One region of the Pseudoxanthomonas sp. UC19_8 genome, then DNA from elsewhere that is predicted to be linked to it. Evidence: predicted binding sites of a transcription regulator. Region 1 holds the regulator's gene; the other holds the start of a gene.
The links. Region 1 encodes FliA, which starts transcription of late flagellar genes. Its sites were predicted from a motif close to TAAAGTTTNNCNNNCNNNGGCCGATAA; they were not measured.
Positions count from the first base shown of each region.

Region 1 (6,440 bases):
CACCATCTGCAGGCCCTTCTTGATGAAGGCGTCGTCCTGCTCCTTGACCTGCGCCTCCAGGCCGAGCAGGCCCTGCTTGCGCGCGGTGTTGGACCACTCGACGATCTTGGCCAGCACGCCGGCGCGGTCCTGCGCGGGCGGCATGAACACCCATTTGACCAGCTTGAAGGCCAGCAGGAAGGTGGACATATGGGTCTGCAGCATGATCGAGGCGAAGGTGCCGATGACCACGATCACGAACGCGGCCGGCGACCACAGGCTTTCGATGCCGGCGCCCTTGAGCACGCTGCCGAGCAGCAGCGCGACCAGCGCGAGAATGGCACCAACGAGGCTGAGCTTGTCCATGATCTGTATGACGGCCGCGCGCCGGATTCCTGAAGAGAGGTTTTTCGCACGCGGCGCGACAGGCCGGATGAGGCGCGCGCGATGCGCGCGCCTCATGCACCTGGGATGCGTTGCGGCTGACCCTGTGTTGCAAGATACGCGCCAGGCTCATGGCGCGGCTCCGCGATGGATCACTGTCGCGGCGTGATGCAGTGCGCGGTTTCTCGATGTGGCTGGAATCCGTGCCGTCCCTTTGCGCAGCGAGGGGAGTTGGGAGGCGGGGATCTTCAGGCTCCCCGCGAAGAGCACCCCTCCCCCTCAGTCGCTAGCCGCGACTTCGAGCTCCCCTTGGCCTGCGGCCAATGGGAGGGGGCAGACCGCGCGCGGCCTTTCAAATGGCTGAGGCTATCGCTGCCGCGAAAGGCAGGAGCCGGCTTCGGGCTTTGCTGGGAGCGCCTTGCTGTCGTGGGAGCAACTGTCTCTCAAATCTAGCGGCCGCCCGTCTGTAGAGCGGAGCTCGCTCCGCTGCTCTTGGTTCGGTTCGTGGGGAAAGCCCCAGCGGAGCAAGCTCCGCTCTACAAGTGGGAGCCGCCGTGGCGGGTCCCACCAGGCGATCGGCCCCTCCCCTTTCGCGTAGCGAAGGGGGAGGTTGGGAGGGGGTGCTCTTCAGCTCTCTAGCTCTTCAGCTTTGAGCTTTTCAGCTTCTAGCTCTTCGGCTTTCAGCTGCCCGCCAAACAGATACCCTCAGTCGATCTCCGCCGGCTCGCGCTTCCATTCGCCCAGGCGGGCGCGCAGGCGGATCACGGCCTGGCCGTGGATCTGGCAGACGCGCGATTCGCTGACCGACAGCACCGCGCCGATCTCGCGCAGGTTGAGCTCCTGCTCGTAGTACAGCGAGAGCACCATCGCCTCGCGCTCGGGCAGGCCGGCGATGGCCTCGGCCAGGGCATCGCGGAAGGCGGTCTGCTCGAACGCCCGCGCCGGGGTGGCGCTGTCGGCGCCGGCCAGGCGCGCCTCGCCGTCGTGTTCGGCGATGTGCGCGTCCAGGCTGGTGAGCTGGCCGCGGGCGGCGTCCTCGACCAGGTGGTGGTACTCGTCCAGCGGAATCTGCATGACCGCCGCCACCTGCGCGGCGGTGGCGGCGCGGCCGGTGGCCTGCTCGACCTGGCGCACGGCGGACACCATCTCGCGGTAGCTGCGGTGCACCGAGCGCGGGGTCCAGTCGCCACGGCGCATCTCGTCGATCATCGCCCCGCGGATGCGGATGGAGGCGTAGGTCTCGAAGGTGGCGCCCTGGTCGTTCTGGTAGTTCCGGGCCGCGTCGATCAGGCCCAGCATGCCGGCCTGGATCAGGTCGTCGATCTCCACGCTGGCCGGCAGGCGCGCGGCCAGGTGGTGGGCGATGCGGCGCACCAGTTCGCCGTGGCGCTCGACGATCTCGGCGGGCGAGCCCTGCTGGTGGGCGCGGTAGTGGGCGGCGGCCATGAGGTTCATGCCGGGTTCCCTTGGACGGACTGGCCGACCAGGCGTTCGAGGAAGAATTCGACATGGCCGCGCGGGGCGGTGGGCTGCTGCCACTGGCGCGCGCGGCGGGCCAAGTCGCGGAAGGCGATGGCCGAGGGCGCCGAGGGGAAGGCGTCCACGACGGCCTCCTGGCGCTGCACCGCGCGGCGCAGCCATTCATCGCGCGGCACCGCGCCGAGATAGTTCAGGGTGATGTCCAGGAAGCGGCCGACCACGCGTTCGAGCTTGGCGAACAGCGCCGGGCCCTCGGTCGCATCGCCGACCTGATTGGCCAGCACGTGCACCCGGCGCACGCCGCGGTCGCGGCCCAGCACCTTGATCAGCGCGTAGGCATCGGTCATCGAGGCCGGTTCGTCGCAAACCACCACCACCACGTCGTGCGCGGCCTGGCAGAAGGTCAGCACGCCATCGGCGATGCCGGCGGCGTTGTCGATCACCATCACGTCCAGCGGCACGTCCAGCTCGGAGAAGGCGTGGATCAGGCCGGTGTGCTCGGCCGGCGTCAGCTGGGCCATGTGCTGCTTGCCCGAGGCGGCCGGCACCACCAGCAGGCCACCCGGGCCTTCCAGCAGCGTGTCGGCCAGCGTGCACTTGCCGGCGAACACATCGGCCAGCGTGAAGCGCGGGGACAGGCCCAGCATCACATCGGCGTTGGCCAAGCCCAGGTCGGTATCCAGCAGCAGCGTGCGCTGGCCGGCGTTGACCATGGCCGCGGCCAGGTTGATCGAGGTCGTGGTCTTGCCCACGCCGCCCTTGCCGCTGGCCACGGCGATGACGCGGGGAATGCGCGGGGCGCGGGGATCAGGCGACTGCATGGCGGGTCTCGATGCCGTGGGTGGCCACATCGCTGCTGCGGCGCGCGCTTTCCATCGCCTCGGGCGATGGCCAGGGCGTCGGCGGCGTCGATGTCACTGTCGATGCGCTGGCCGTTGGTGGTGTAGGCGATGGGCATGGCGGTGCGCGCGGCCACCGACAGGGCGCTGCCCAGGTAGCCGGTCTCGTCCAGCTTGGTCAGGATCAGGCCTTCCGGCGCGGCCGGGCGGTAGCGGCGGATGACCTCGCCCATGTCCTGGGCGTGGCCGTTGGCCGGCAGCACCAGCAGGCTGCGCACCTTGGTGGTCGCGCGCAGCCACAGGATCTGGTTGAACAGCGCGCGGTCGGTCGGCGCGTAGCCGGTGGTGTCCACCAGCACCAGCGGATAGTCGGCCAGCTGCTCCAGCGCCAGCTGCAGGCCACCGATGCCGCGCGCCTCGCACACGGTGATGCCGAGCTTGCGGCCGTAGGCCTGCAGCTGTTCGTGGGCGCCGGGGCGCTCGCAGTCGGTGGTGATCAGGGCCACGTCACGGGCGCGGTGGCGGGCGGCGAAGCGCGCGGCCAGCTTGGCCGCGGTGGTGGTCTTGCCGGCGCCGGTGGGGCCGACCAGGGCGATCACGCCGCCCTCGTCGATGGTCTCGCTGGCGCAGATGCTGAGGCTGTCGGCCAGTTCGGCCAGCATCGCCGCGCTGACCTCGGCCAGCGGCAGGGACGGGTCCACGCGCAGGGCCACGGCCTGGGCCAGGGCCTGCTCGCAGCCGTAGCCGGTCAGGGCGTCGAAGGCGGCCGCGCGCGCTGGCGAGCCGCGCAGGCGTTCGAGCGAGAGCTGCTCCATCTGCGCCTCCATCAGTGCGCGCATGCGGGCCATCTCCTCGCGCATGGCGACGATGGCCGGGTCGGTCTCGATGCCGGGCACCAGCGCCAGGGCGGGGCGGGCGGTTTCGGTCGGGGCTTCGATGATCGGGGCGGCGGCCTCGGCCGCCGGCGCTGCGGTGATCGGCTGCGCGGGGCGGGTCATGTCCAGGGTGACGGTGGCCTGGGCCTCGCTTTCGGCAAGGCGCGCGCGCAGGGCGGCGGCGAAATCCTGCACGTCGACCTGGGCGGCGGCTTCGGGTGCGGCGACGTGGGCCTGGGCGGGCTCGGCGGCCGGCGCCGGTTCGGCGGGCTGGCCGAGCAGGCGCGCGCGGGCGCGTGCCAGCAGCGAGTCGGCGCCATGCGTTGCGGGGCGGGCCTTGTCCATGACCGCGGCGAAGGCGGCGGCCGGATCGGGCTGCGCGCTCGGCGGCGGCGGCGCGGCGATCGGCTGGGCGGCGGCGACCGGCTGCGCCGGGATTCCGACGGATGCCGGGATCCCGGCGGGCAGCTGCTGCTGGGCCAGCGCCGACAGCGCGGCCGGGCTGGCATCGGCCGGGTCGGCGCCCGCCGCGCGCATGGCGCGGGCCAGCGCGGCCTGGTCGTACTCGGTGGCCGAGACCACTTCGATGCCGCCGGCCACCGGCCGGCTGGACAGGATCACCGCGTCCGGCCCCTGCGCGTCGCGGATCATCCGCAGCGCGGTGCGCATGTCGCTGGCAACGAAACTCTTGATGTTCATCGGGCGGTGGTCTCCTGCGCTGCCGGCCCTCCGGCATCACGCTTGGTTGGACTCATGCAGGAGTTGTGCCGCGGGTGGGGCCGGGAATGGGGAATGGGGAATGGGGAATGGGGAATGGGGAATGGGGAATGGGGAATGGGGAATGGGGAATGGGGAATGGGGAATGGGATAAAAGCCTTGCGCTTGGCGGCGGAGGCTTTGCTCACGCCCTGCTAGGCAAGAAGCAGGTCACGAGCTCGTCAACGATTCCCGATTCCCGATTCCCCATTCCCGGCTTCAACCCACCGCCCCCACCAGCCTCAACCGCTTGTCCTCCGGCACTTCCGAATAGGCCAGCACCGACAGCGAAGGCACGCTGTGGCGGACCAGGCGGGCGATGGCGGCGCGCACGTTGCCGGGGACCAGCAGCACGGCCGGTTCGCCCTTGCTCTCCTGCTGGGTCACGCACTGGCTCAGGTTCTGGTGGATGCGCTCGGCCAGGCCGGGTTCCAGGGCGCCGCCCTGGCCGCTGACCGAGTCCTGCATCACCCGCTCCAGTTGCGGGGCCAGGGTGAACACCGGCAGTTCGTCGGCCATGCCGTTGAGTTCCTGCACGATGAAGCGGCCCAGCGCCACGCGCACTGCGGCGGTCAGCTGCGCCGGATCCTGGGTGTGGACGGCGTGCTCGAGCAGGGTCTCGACGATCTGGCGGATCTGGCGCAGCGGCACCTTGTCGGCCAGCAGGGACTGCAGCACCTTGGCCACCACCGACAGCGGCAGCAGCTTGGGCGTGAGGTCCTCGACCAGCTTGGCGTTGCCGCCGCGGCCCAGCGTGGCCAGCAGCTGCTGCACCTCTTCCAGGCCCAGCAGTTCGGCGGCGCGCTCGCGGATCAGGTGCGACAGGTGCGTGGCCACCACGGTGGCCGCGTCGACCACGGTATAGCCCAGCGATTCGGCATGCGCGCGCTGGGCGGGCAGGATCCAGGTCGAATCCAGGCCGAAGGCCGGGTCCTTGCCGGGGATGCCGTCCAGCGCGCCGAACACGCGGCCCGGGTCCAGCGCCAGCTCGCGGTCGGGATGGATGTCGCCGGTGGCCAGCGGCACGCCGTGGACCAGCACGCGGTACTGGCCCGGGGCCAGCTCCAGGTTGTCGCGCACGTGCACGGCGGGAATCAGGAAGCCCAGGTCCTGGGTCAGCTTGCGGCGCACGCCCTTCAGGCGCGCCAGCAGTTCGCCGCCCTGGTTCTTGTCCACCAGCGCGATCAGCTTGTAGCCCACTTCCAGGGCCAGCGGCTCGACCGGGCGGATCTCGTCCCAGCTCAGCTCGGCATTGCCAGCCGGCGTGCTGGCGGCGGCCGCCGCGGCCGCGGCGTCTTCATGCGGCGCGGCCAGGCGCCGCTTGTGCAGCTGCCAGGCCGCATAGCCCAGCACCGCCGCCAGGATCAGGAACGGCACGTTGGGCATGCCCGGGATGATGCCGATCAGGCCCAGCAGCAGCGCGGCGATGGTCAGCGCGCGCTGATGGCCGAAGACCTGCTTGGACACCGTCGCGCCCATGTCCTGCTCGCCGGTGGAGCGGGTCACCAGCATCGCCACGGCGGTGGCGATCAGCAGCGCCGGCAGCTGGGCGACCAGGCCGTCGCCGATGGCCAGCAGGGTGTAGGTGCGCAGCGCGTCGGCGAAGGACATGTCGTGCTGGAGCACGCCGATCAGCAGGCCGCCGACGATGTTGATCGCCAGGATCAGGATGCCGGCGATGGCGTCGCCGCGCACGAACTTGCTGGCGCCGTCCATCGAGCCGTAGAAGTCGGCCTCCTCGCGCACTTCCTGGCGGCGGGCCTTGGCCTCCTCGCGGGTCAGCAGGCCGGCGTTGAGGTCGGCGTCGATGGCCATCTGCTTGCCGGGCAGGGCGTCGAGGATGAAGCGCGCCGACACCTCGGAGATGCGCCCGGCGCCCTTGGTCACCACCACGAAGTTGACGATGGTCAGGATCGCGAACACCACGATGCCCACCGCGAAGCTGCCGCCGATCACGAACTGGCCGAAGGACTCGATCACATGGCCGGCCGCGCCCGGGCCCTTGTGGCCGTGCAGCAGCACCACGCGGGTGGAGGCGACGTTCAGCGCCAGGCGCAGCAGGGTGACCAGCAGCAGTACGCTGGGGAAGATCGAGAACTCCAGCGGGCGGCGCACGTAGACCACCGCC
Region 1 covers NZ_CP170559.1:2,936,901-2,943,340, reverse strand. The annotation lists gene ACFJIT_RS12995 (flagellar motor protein) at 1-345, opposite strand, end outside; gene ACFJIT_RS12990 (RNA polymerase sigma factor FliA) at 1,069-1,818, opposite strand; gene ACFJIT_RS12985 (MinD/ParA family protein) at 1,815-2,663, opposite strand; partial or broken gene flhF (flagellar biosynthesis protein FlhF) at 2,741-4,255, opposite strand; gene flhA (flagellar biosynthesis protein FlhA) at 4,532-6,440, opposite strand, start outside.

Region 2 (6,440 bases), 1.7 Mb from region 1:
GCTGATGCGCCGTCAGGCCGTGCTGACCGGCTCGACCCTGCGCCCGCGCAGCGCGGAAGAGAAAGGCCGCCTGGCCACCGAGATCGAGCGCCGCGTCTGGCCGTGGATCGCGCAGGGCCAGGTGAAGGTGCTGGTCGACCGCACCTTCCCGCTGGAGCAGGCCGCGCAGGCGCATGCCTATCTCGAAGCCGGCCAGCATCTGGGCAAGGTCGTGCTGACGATGGCGTGATCCGATCGCCGCTTCGGCCCGCACCCGACGTGGCATCATCGCCATCCCCCACCGATTCGAATGCGCCCACGCCGCATGGCGTGCGGTGCCTGCACTGAGGAGCGGGGCATGCGGGTAGGCAGGGGGTGGGTGCTGGCGCTGTTGCTGGCGAGTGTGCCGCTGGCGCAGGCCCAGGCGCGGGCCGAACGGCCGGCGCAGGTGCGGATCGTCGAGCGGCCGGAAGGCTTCGTGTTGCTGGTGGATGGCCAACCGTTCTACGTCCGCGGCGCCGGCATGCGCGGCGACGCGCGCGAGCAGGATGCGCTGGCCGCGCGTGGCGGCAATGCCTTCCGCACCTGGCAGACCGGCGCCGACACCGCCCGGGTGAAGGCGATGCTGGACCACGCGCAGGCCAAGGGCCTGAGGGTGGCGATGGGCATCGAGGTCGCGCGCGAGCGGCATGGATTCGATTACGACGACGCCGGCGCCGTGGAGGCACAGCGCGCGCGCATCCGCGGCGAGGTGCTCGCCTGGAAGGACCATCCCGCCGTGCTGATGTGGGTGGTCGGCAACGAGCTGAACCTGGAATCGACCAACCCGCGCGTCTGGAACGCCGTGGGCGCGCTGGCCGACATGATTCACCGGCTCGATCCGAATCATCCGGTGATGACCACCGTGGCGGGCCTGGACAAGCCGCTGGTCGAGGCGATCAAGGCGCGCGCGCCCGCGCTGGACCTGATCGGCATCCAGCTCTACGGCGACCTCGACCGGCTGCCGGAGAAGCTTCGCCAGAGCCAGTGGACCGGCCCTTATCTCGTCACCGAATGGGGACCGACCGGCCATTGGGAGAGCCCGCTCACCGCCTGGGGCGCGCCGATCGAGGACACGTCCAGCGACAAGGCGCGGCTGCTGGCGCAGCGCTACCGCCGGGTCATCCAGGCCGACAAGCGCCAGGGGCTGGGGTCGTTCGTGTTCCTGTGGGGGCAGAAGCAGGAGCGCACGCCGACCTGGTATGGCCTGTTCCTGCCGGACGGCACCACCACGTCGGCGGTGGACACCTTGCAGTGGCTGTGGACCGGCCACTGGCCGCGCAACCGTGCGCCGTCGATCCAGGCGCCGACCATCGACGGGCAGGGCGCGCGCGCCAGCGTCACTCTGGCGCCGGGCAGCGCGCGTACCGCGTCGGCGCCCGCGCAGGATCCTGATGGCGATGCCCTGGACTATCGCTGGACCGTCCTGCGCGAGAGTCAGGCCACCAGCGTCGGCGGCGATCCGGAAACCGTCCCCGCCCAGGTCGATGTGGCCATCAGCGACACGGCCAATGGCGCGATGCGCCTGGTCGCACCGCAGGCGCCCGGCAACTACCGGCTGTTCGTCGAGGTCCGCGATGGCCAGGGACACGCGGCCACCGCCAACCTGCCGTTCCGGGTCGAGCTCATTGCGGAAAAGTGATCCGCACCGCCTCGGCGCTGCGTTCGGCCGGGCCGTGGAAGACCGCCTCGATGTTGTTGCCATCGGGGTCGAGGACGAAGGCCGCGTAATACCCCGGGTGATAAGGCCTCAGCCCGGGCGCGCCGTGGTCGCGGCCGCCGTGGGCCAGGGCGACCTTGTGGAAGGCATCGACCATGGCAGTATCGCGCGCCTGAAAGGCCAGGTGGTGGCGTCCGGTGTGTTCGCCGGTGGCCGCCGGGCTGTCGGCGCTGGAGACGAACAGCTCGTCCGCCCAGAAGAAGCCCGGCCCGGTGCCGCCGATGGGGATGCCCAGCGCGCCGAGCACGGCGCCGTAGAAGTCCTGGCTGGCATGCAGGTCGCGCACGACCAGATGCAGGTGGTCGATCAGGCGGCCGCGGAAGAGTTCCTGCGTTTCCATGGGAGCGCTCCGGCTGCGGTTGAAGTCGACCCAAGGTTTTAGCACCGCCACCGCGGCGGGCCCGTCACGCCGCTGACGGCCAGGACAGCACACGCCGTGTCGCGCTCATTCGTAGAACGCGTCGGATGCGTCGATCTCCAGCCCGTTGGCCTTGGCGTAGGCGACCGCGGCGCGGCACGCGGCCAGCGCGACCGGGTTGTCTTCCAGATGCGACACCGGCGCGCAGCGCATGGTCAGCAGGTCGGCGTCGTGGCACAGCGACGCCGTGCCATCGGCCGTCACGCAGATGGTGTCGTCGCCCGAGGTGACGAAGTACAGCCGTTCGGTATTGCGTCCATAGAGATGGAAAAAAGCCATTGCACTCTCCTTGTGTTGAGCGCTGGCGACCACGGTACAGACCGCGACCGACCAGCCTGTTCAGGAATTCTCACGAACCCCGCCGGAGCCCGAACCGTCATCCAGACTTCACTTCGACGCGACACCATCATGCGACGTTGGCCGACGTTCGCGACATAGGCGCTGAATCGCGTCCCACCCGCCGTTTTTTGCGTCGGTCGCTTCGCCACCCTCGATCTGCCCCTTCGGCACCTCCGCCAGCGGTCGCCATCCGGCCAGCGGGCGAGGCTCGGACGAGCACGCGAGCCTCACGGCAACCCGCGACCGCCGCCGCGCGACTGCCTGCCAGGTCAAGCGAGGCACGCCGCCGTGGCGGCGCAGTCGGCGGCGCCTAGCCGACCTCCGCCAGCGTCGCCCGATCGCGCCCGGCGCGCTTGGCGGCATACATGGCCGCGTCGGCGCGCTGCAGCAGGCCGCGCGTGTCGCGGTCCTGCGGCAGCAGCCCGGTGATGCCGGTGCTGAGCGTGACGCGCAGCTCGGGCAGTCCCAGATCCCGGGCGATCGCATCGAGCGGTTCGCGCAGCGCGTCGATGCGCCGCAGGGCATGCGCCGGCTCGGCGTCGGGCAGCATGACCAGGAACTCCTCGCCGCCCATCCGCGCGACATAGTCCTGGCCACGGAACACCGCGCGCAGGGTCGCGGCCACGCGCTCCAGCACGCGGTCGCCCACGTCATGGCCGTAGCGGTCGTTGATGTCCTTGAAGTGGTCGATGTCCAGGAAGCACACCGTCAGCAGCCGGCCCTCCTGCTGGGCGCCGGCGCGCGCCTGGGCCAGCCGTTCCAGCGCCGCCCGGCGGTTGGGCAGCCCGGTCAGCGCGTCGGTCTGCGCCAGCAGGCGCATCTGATCGCGTTGCTGGCGCAGGCTGCCCAGGCGCAGGGTCAAGGCCATGCTGGCGGTCAGGCCGAGCCAGACGCCGGTCACCATCAGCGTCTCCACTTCCCACAACGCCAGAAGGGTAGGCGCGAACAGCTCAAGCCCGGTGGCGAGCAGCAGTGGCGCCAGGCATGCCAGCGTGATCATCCCGCCGGGTTGTCGGCGGACCAGTGCCAGCACCGCGCGTGCGGCCAGCAGCACGCACAGCGCCACGAAGCCGACGCCATCGAGCAGCCAGATGGTCCGCAGGGCCGCCTCGGGCAGCACCAGCACCACCGCCGACAGCAGCAGGAACGCCACCGAGACCACGCCGGCGAGCCGATACACGCGCGAAGAGGCCTTGCCCGGATCGCGCAGCATGCGCAGGGTCAGGCCGATCATCGCCGTCGGCAGGGCGGCGATCAGCCGCAGCGCCAACGCCTCGTCCAGCGGCAGCCAGGGCCGCGGATAGGTCCACAGCCCGGACAGCAGGGAGATCCACAGCGCGAAGGTCACCGCGCCGATCGCCGCGGACAGGAAGGCGCGCTCGCGCGTGGCGATGAAGGTGAGCAGGCAGGACAGCACCAGCGACAGCACCACCGCCAGGCAGGCCACCCGCATCGAGAAGCGCAGCGTGTCCTGGCGCTGCACCACGGCCGGTTCGCCCAGCATCACGATCGGCCGCCACAGCGGCAGCGCCGCCTGGTCGAACTCGACCTCGATCGGCTGCAGGTTGCCGCGCGGCGGCACCAGCACCGTGCCCATGCCGGTGCGGAAGCGCGAGTCCAGCGTGCGCGCGTCCAGCGGCGTGCCGCAGCGCTCGCGCGTGCCGTGGCGGATCTCCACCTGGCCCTGGTAGATGTTCATCGCCAGCGCCGCCTGCGGCGTGCCCGGCCAGCCGCCGACCGGCGGCGCCAGCGGAATGCGCACATGGCCGGGGCGGTGCTGGTGGCGGCAGGGATCGATGTGTTCCTCGGCCAGCGCCGGCTGGCCGGACACCACGAAGGCCCGCGGCTGCGACGCCGGCGCGCAGGCGGCCAGCCCGAGGACCAACAGCAGGACCAGGCACAGCAGCCGGGGAAGACGCGACGCCAGGTCGGAGGTCATGGGCTTGGCAATAAGCGCCGCCACGCGGCGGACGACCATGGTATCGGCTGGCGCCAGCCGATCTGCAGTCCGGCGTGCGATCCGCATGCGAGCCGGCCCGGTCAGGCCGGCCGGGCTTCGCTCAGGGCTTGGCGGCGGCCCGCGCCGGGAAGGCGAAGGTCGCCACCACCGGGAAGTGATCGGACGGATAGCGGGCGCCGTCGTGGTCGGTCAGCGTGGCCACCGTCAGCGGCTGCAGGCCGCGGTAGAGGATCCAGTCGATGCGCTTGTCCGGCGTGCCGGTGAAGTCGTGGAACGTGCGGTCCGGCCCGCTGCGCGAGGGCGCCGTTTCCCAGCTGTCGTGCAGCAGCGCGGTCAGGGTGGCGTGCGGCGCGGAATCCGGGGTGGTGTTGAAGTCGCCGGTCAGCACGATCGGCTCGTCGGCCGGCAGCGCCTTGAGCCGCTGCGCGATCAGCTGCGCGCACTTCACCCGCGCGGCCTCGTCCTGGTCGCGGTAGGGGAAGTGGGTGTTGTAGAGCACGAAGGTGCGCCCATCGGCGATCCGCTCGAAGCGCGCCCAGGTCACCATGCGCGGCAGCGGATGGCCCCAGCTGATGCTGCCCGGCACCTCCGGCGTATCGGACAGCCAGAAGTTGCCCGAATCCAGCACCTTGAGCGCGTCCTTGCGATAGAACACGCCCATGTGCTCGTCTTCGTCGCCGCCGCGCCGGCCCTGGCCGAACCAGGCGTACTGCGGCAGGCGCGCGGCCAGATCGTCGGCCTGGCGCTTGACCAGCTCCTGGGTGCCCATCACGTCCGGCGCCTGCTCGGTGACCACGCGCGCGAGCAGGTCGCGGCGGTTCTCCCAGCGGTTCTCGTTGGTGTCCGCCGGCGTGCGCACGTTGAAACTCATCACCTTCAGCGTGGCCGGCGCGGCGGCGAAGGCCTGCGCCAGCGGCAGGCCGATGAGCAGCAGGAGCAGCATGCGCGCCTGGCGATGACGTGCAAGCAGCAGGCGGAAGGCGGGAGGCAACAGACGGGACAGGGGCATGGGACCGGAGCAGGCAGCGCGACGGGCGTCATGGTCCGGCAAACGCGCGCCGCGCGAAACGCGGCGAAAGTCGCAAGGCGAAGGCCTACCTCCGGCAGGCAGTCCGCGATTTATTGAACTGGATCACACATTTCCGGCCCGCCGCACCGGCGCGCCGATCACGCGCCCCAGCTGGCGTGGAAGCTGCCCGGCGCATCGACGCGCTCGAAGGTGTGCGCGCCGAAGAAGTCGCGCTGGGCCTGGATCAGGTTGGCCGGCAGGCGCGCGCTGCGGTAGCCGTCGTAGTAGGCGATGGCCGAGGCGAAGCACGGCACCGGGATGCCGGCCTTGACCGCCTTGGCCACCACCTCGCGCAGCGCGCCCTGATAGTCGGCGGCGATCTTCTGGAAGTACGGCGCCAGCAGCAGGTTGGCCAGCTTGGCGTCGGCCGCGTAGGCGTCGGTGATCTTCTGCAGGAAGCGCGCACGGATGATGCAGCCGGCGCGGAAGATGCTGGCGATCTGGCCGTACTGCAGGTCCCAGCCGTATTCGTCCGAGGCCGCGCGCATCTGCGCGAAGCCCTGCGCATAGGACACGATCTTGCTCAGGTACAGCGCCTTGCGCACCGCCTCGACGAAGGCCGCGCGATCGCCGTCGAACGCGGGCGCATCCGGCCCGGCCAGGATCCTGGCGGCGGCCACGCGCTCGTCCTTCAGCGCCGACAGCACGCGGGCGAACACCGACTCGGTGATCAACGGCAGCGGCGTGCCCAGGTCCAGCGCGCTCTGGCTGGTCCACTTGCCCGTGCCCTTCTGCGCGGCGCGGTCGAGCACCTTGTCGACCAGATCGCCCTCGCCGCGATCGTCGCGCTTGCGCAGGATCGTGGCGGTGATCTCGATCAGGTAGCTGTCCAGCTCGCCCTGGTTCCACTGCGCGTAGGTGTCGGCCAGCTCGGCGTTGGACAGGCCGAGCACGTGCTTGAGCACGGCATAGCTCT
Region 2 covers NZ_CP170559.1:301,924-308,363, forward strand. The annotation lists gene ACFJIT_RS01335 (NAD(P)H-quinone oxidoreductase) at 1-229, shown strand, start outside; gene ACFJIT_RS01340 (glycoside hydrolase family 2 TIM barrel-domain containing protein) at 338-1,660, shown strand; gene ACFJIT_RS01345 (VOC family protein) at 1,644-2,078, opposite strand; gene ACFJIT_RS01350 (hypothetical protein) at 2,184-2,435, opposite strand; gene ACFJIT_RS01355 (GGDEF domain-containing protein) at 2,806-4,434, opposite strand; gene ACFJIT_RS01360 (endonuclease/exonuclease/phosphatase family protein) at 4,556-5,458, opposite strand; gene gndA (NADP-dependent phosphogluconate dehydrogenase) at 5,623-6,440, opposite strand, start outside.
Region 2: the regulator FliA is predicted to act here: its motif matches at 4,475-4,501, upstream of ACFJIT_RS01355 (GGDEF domain-containing protein).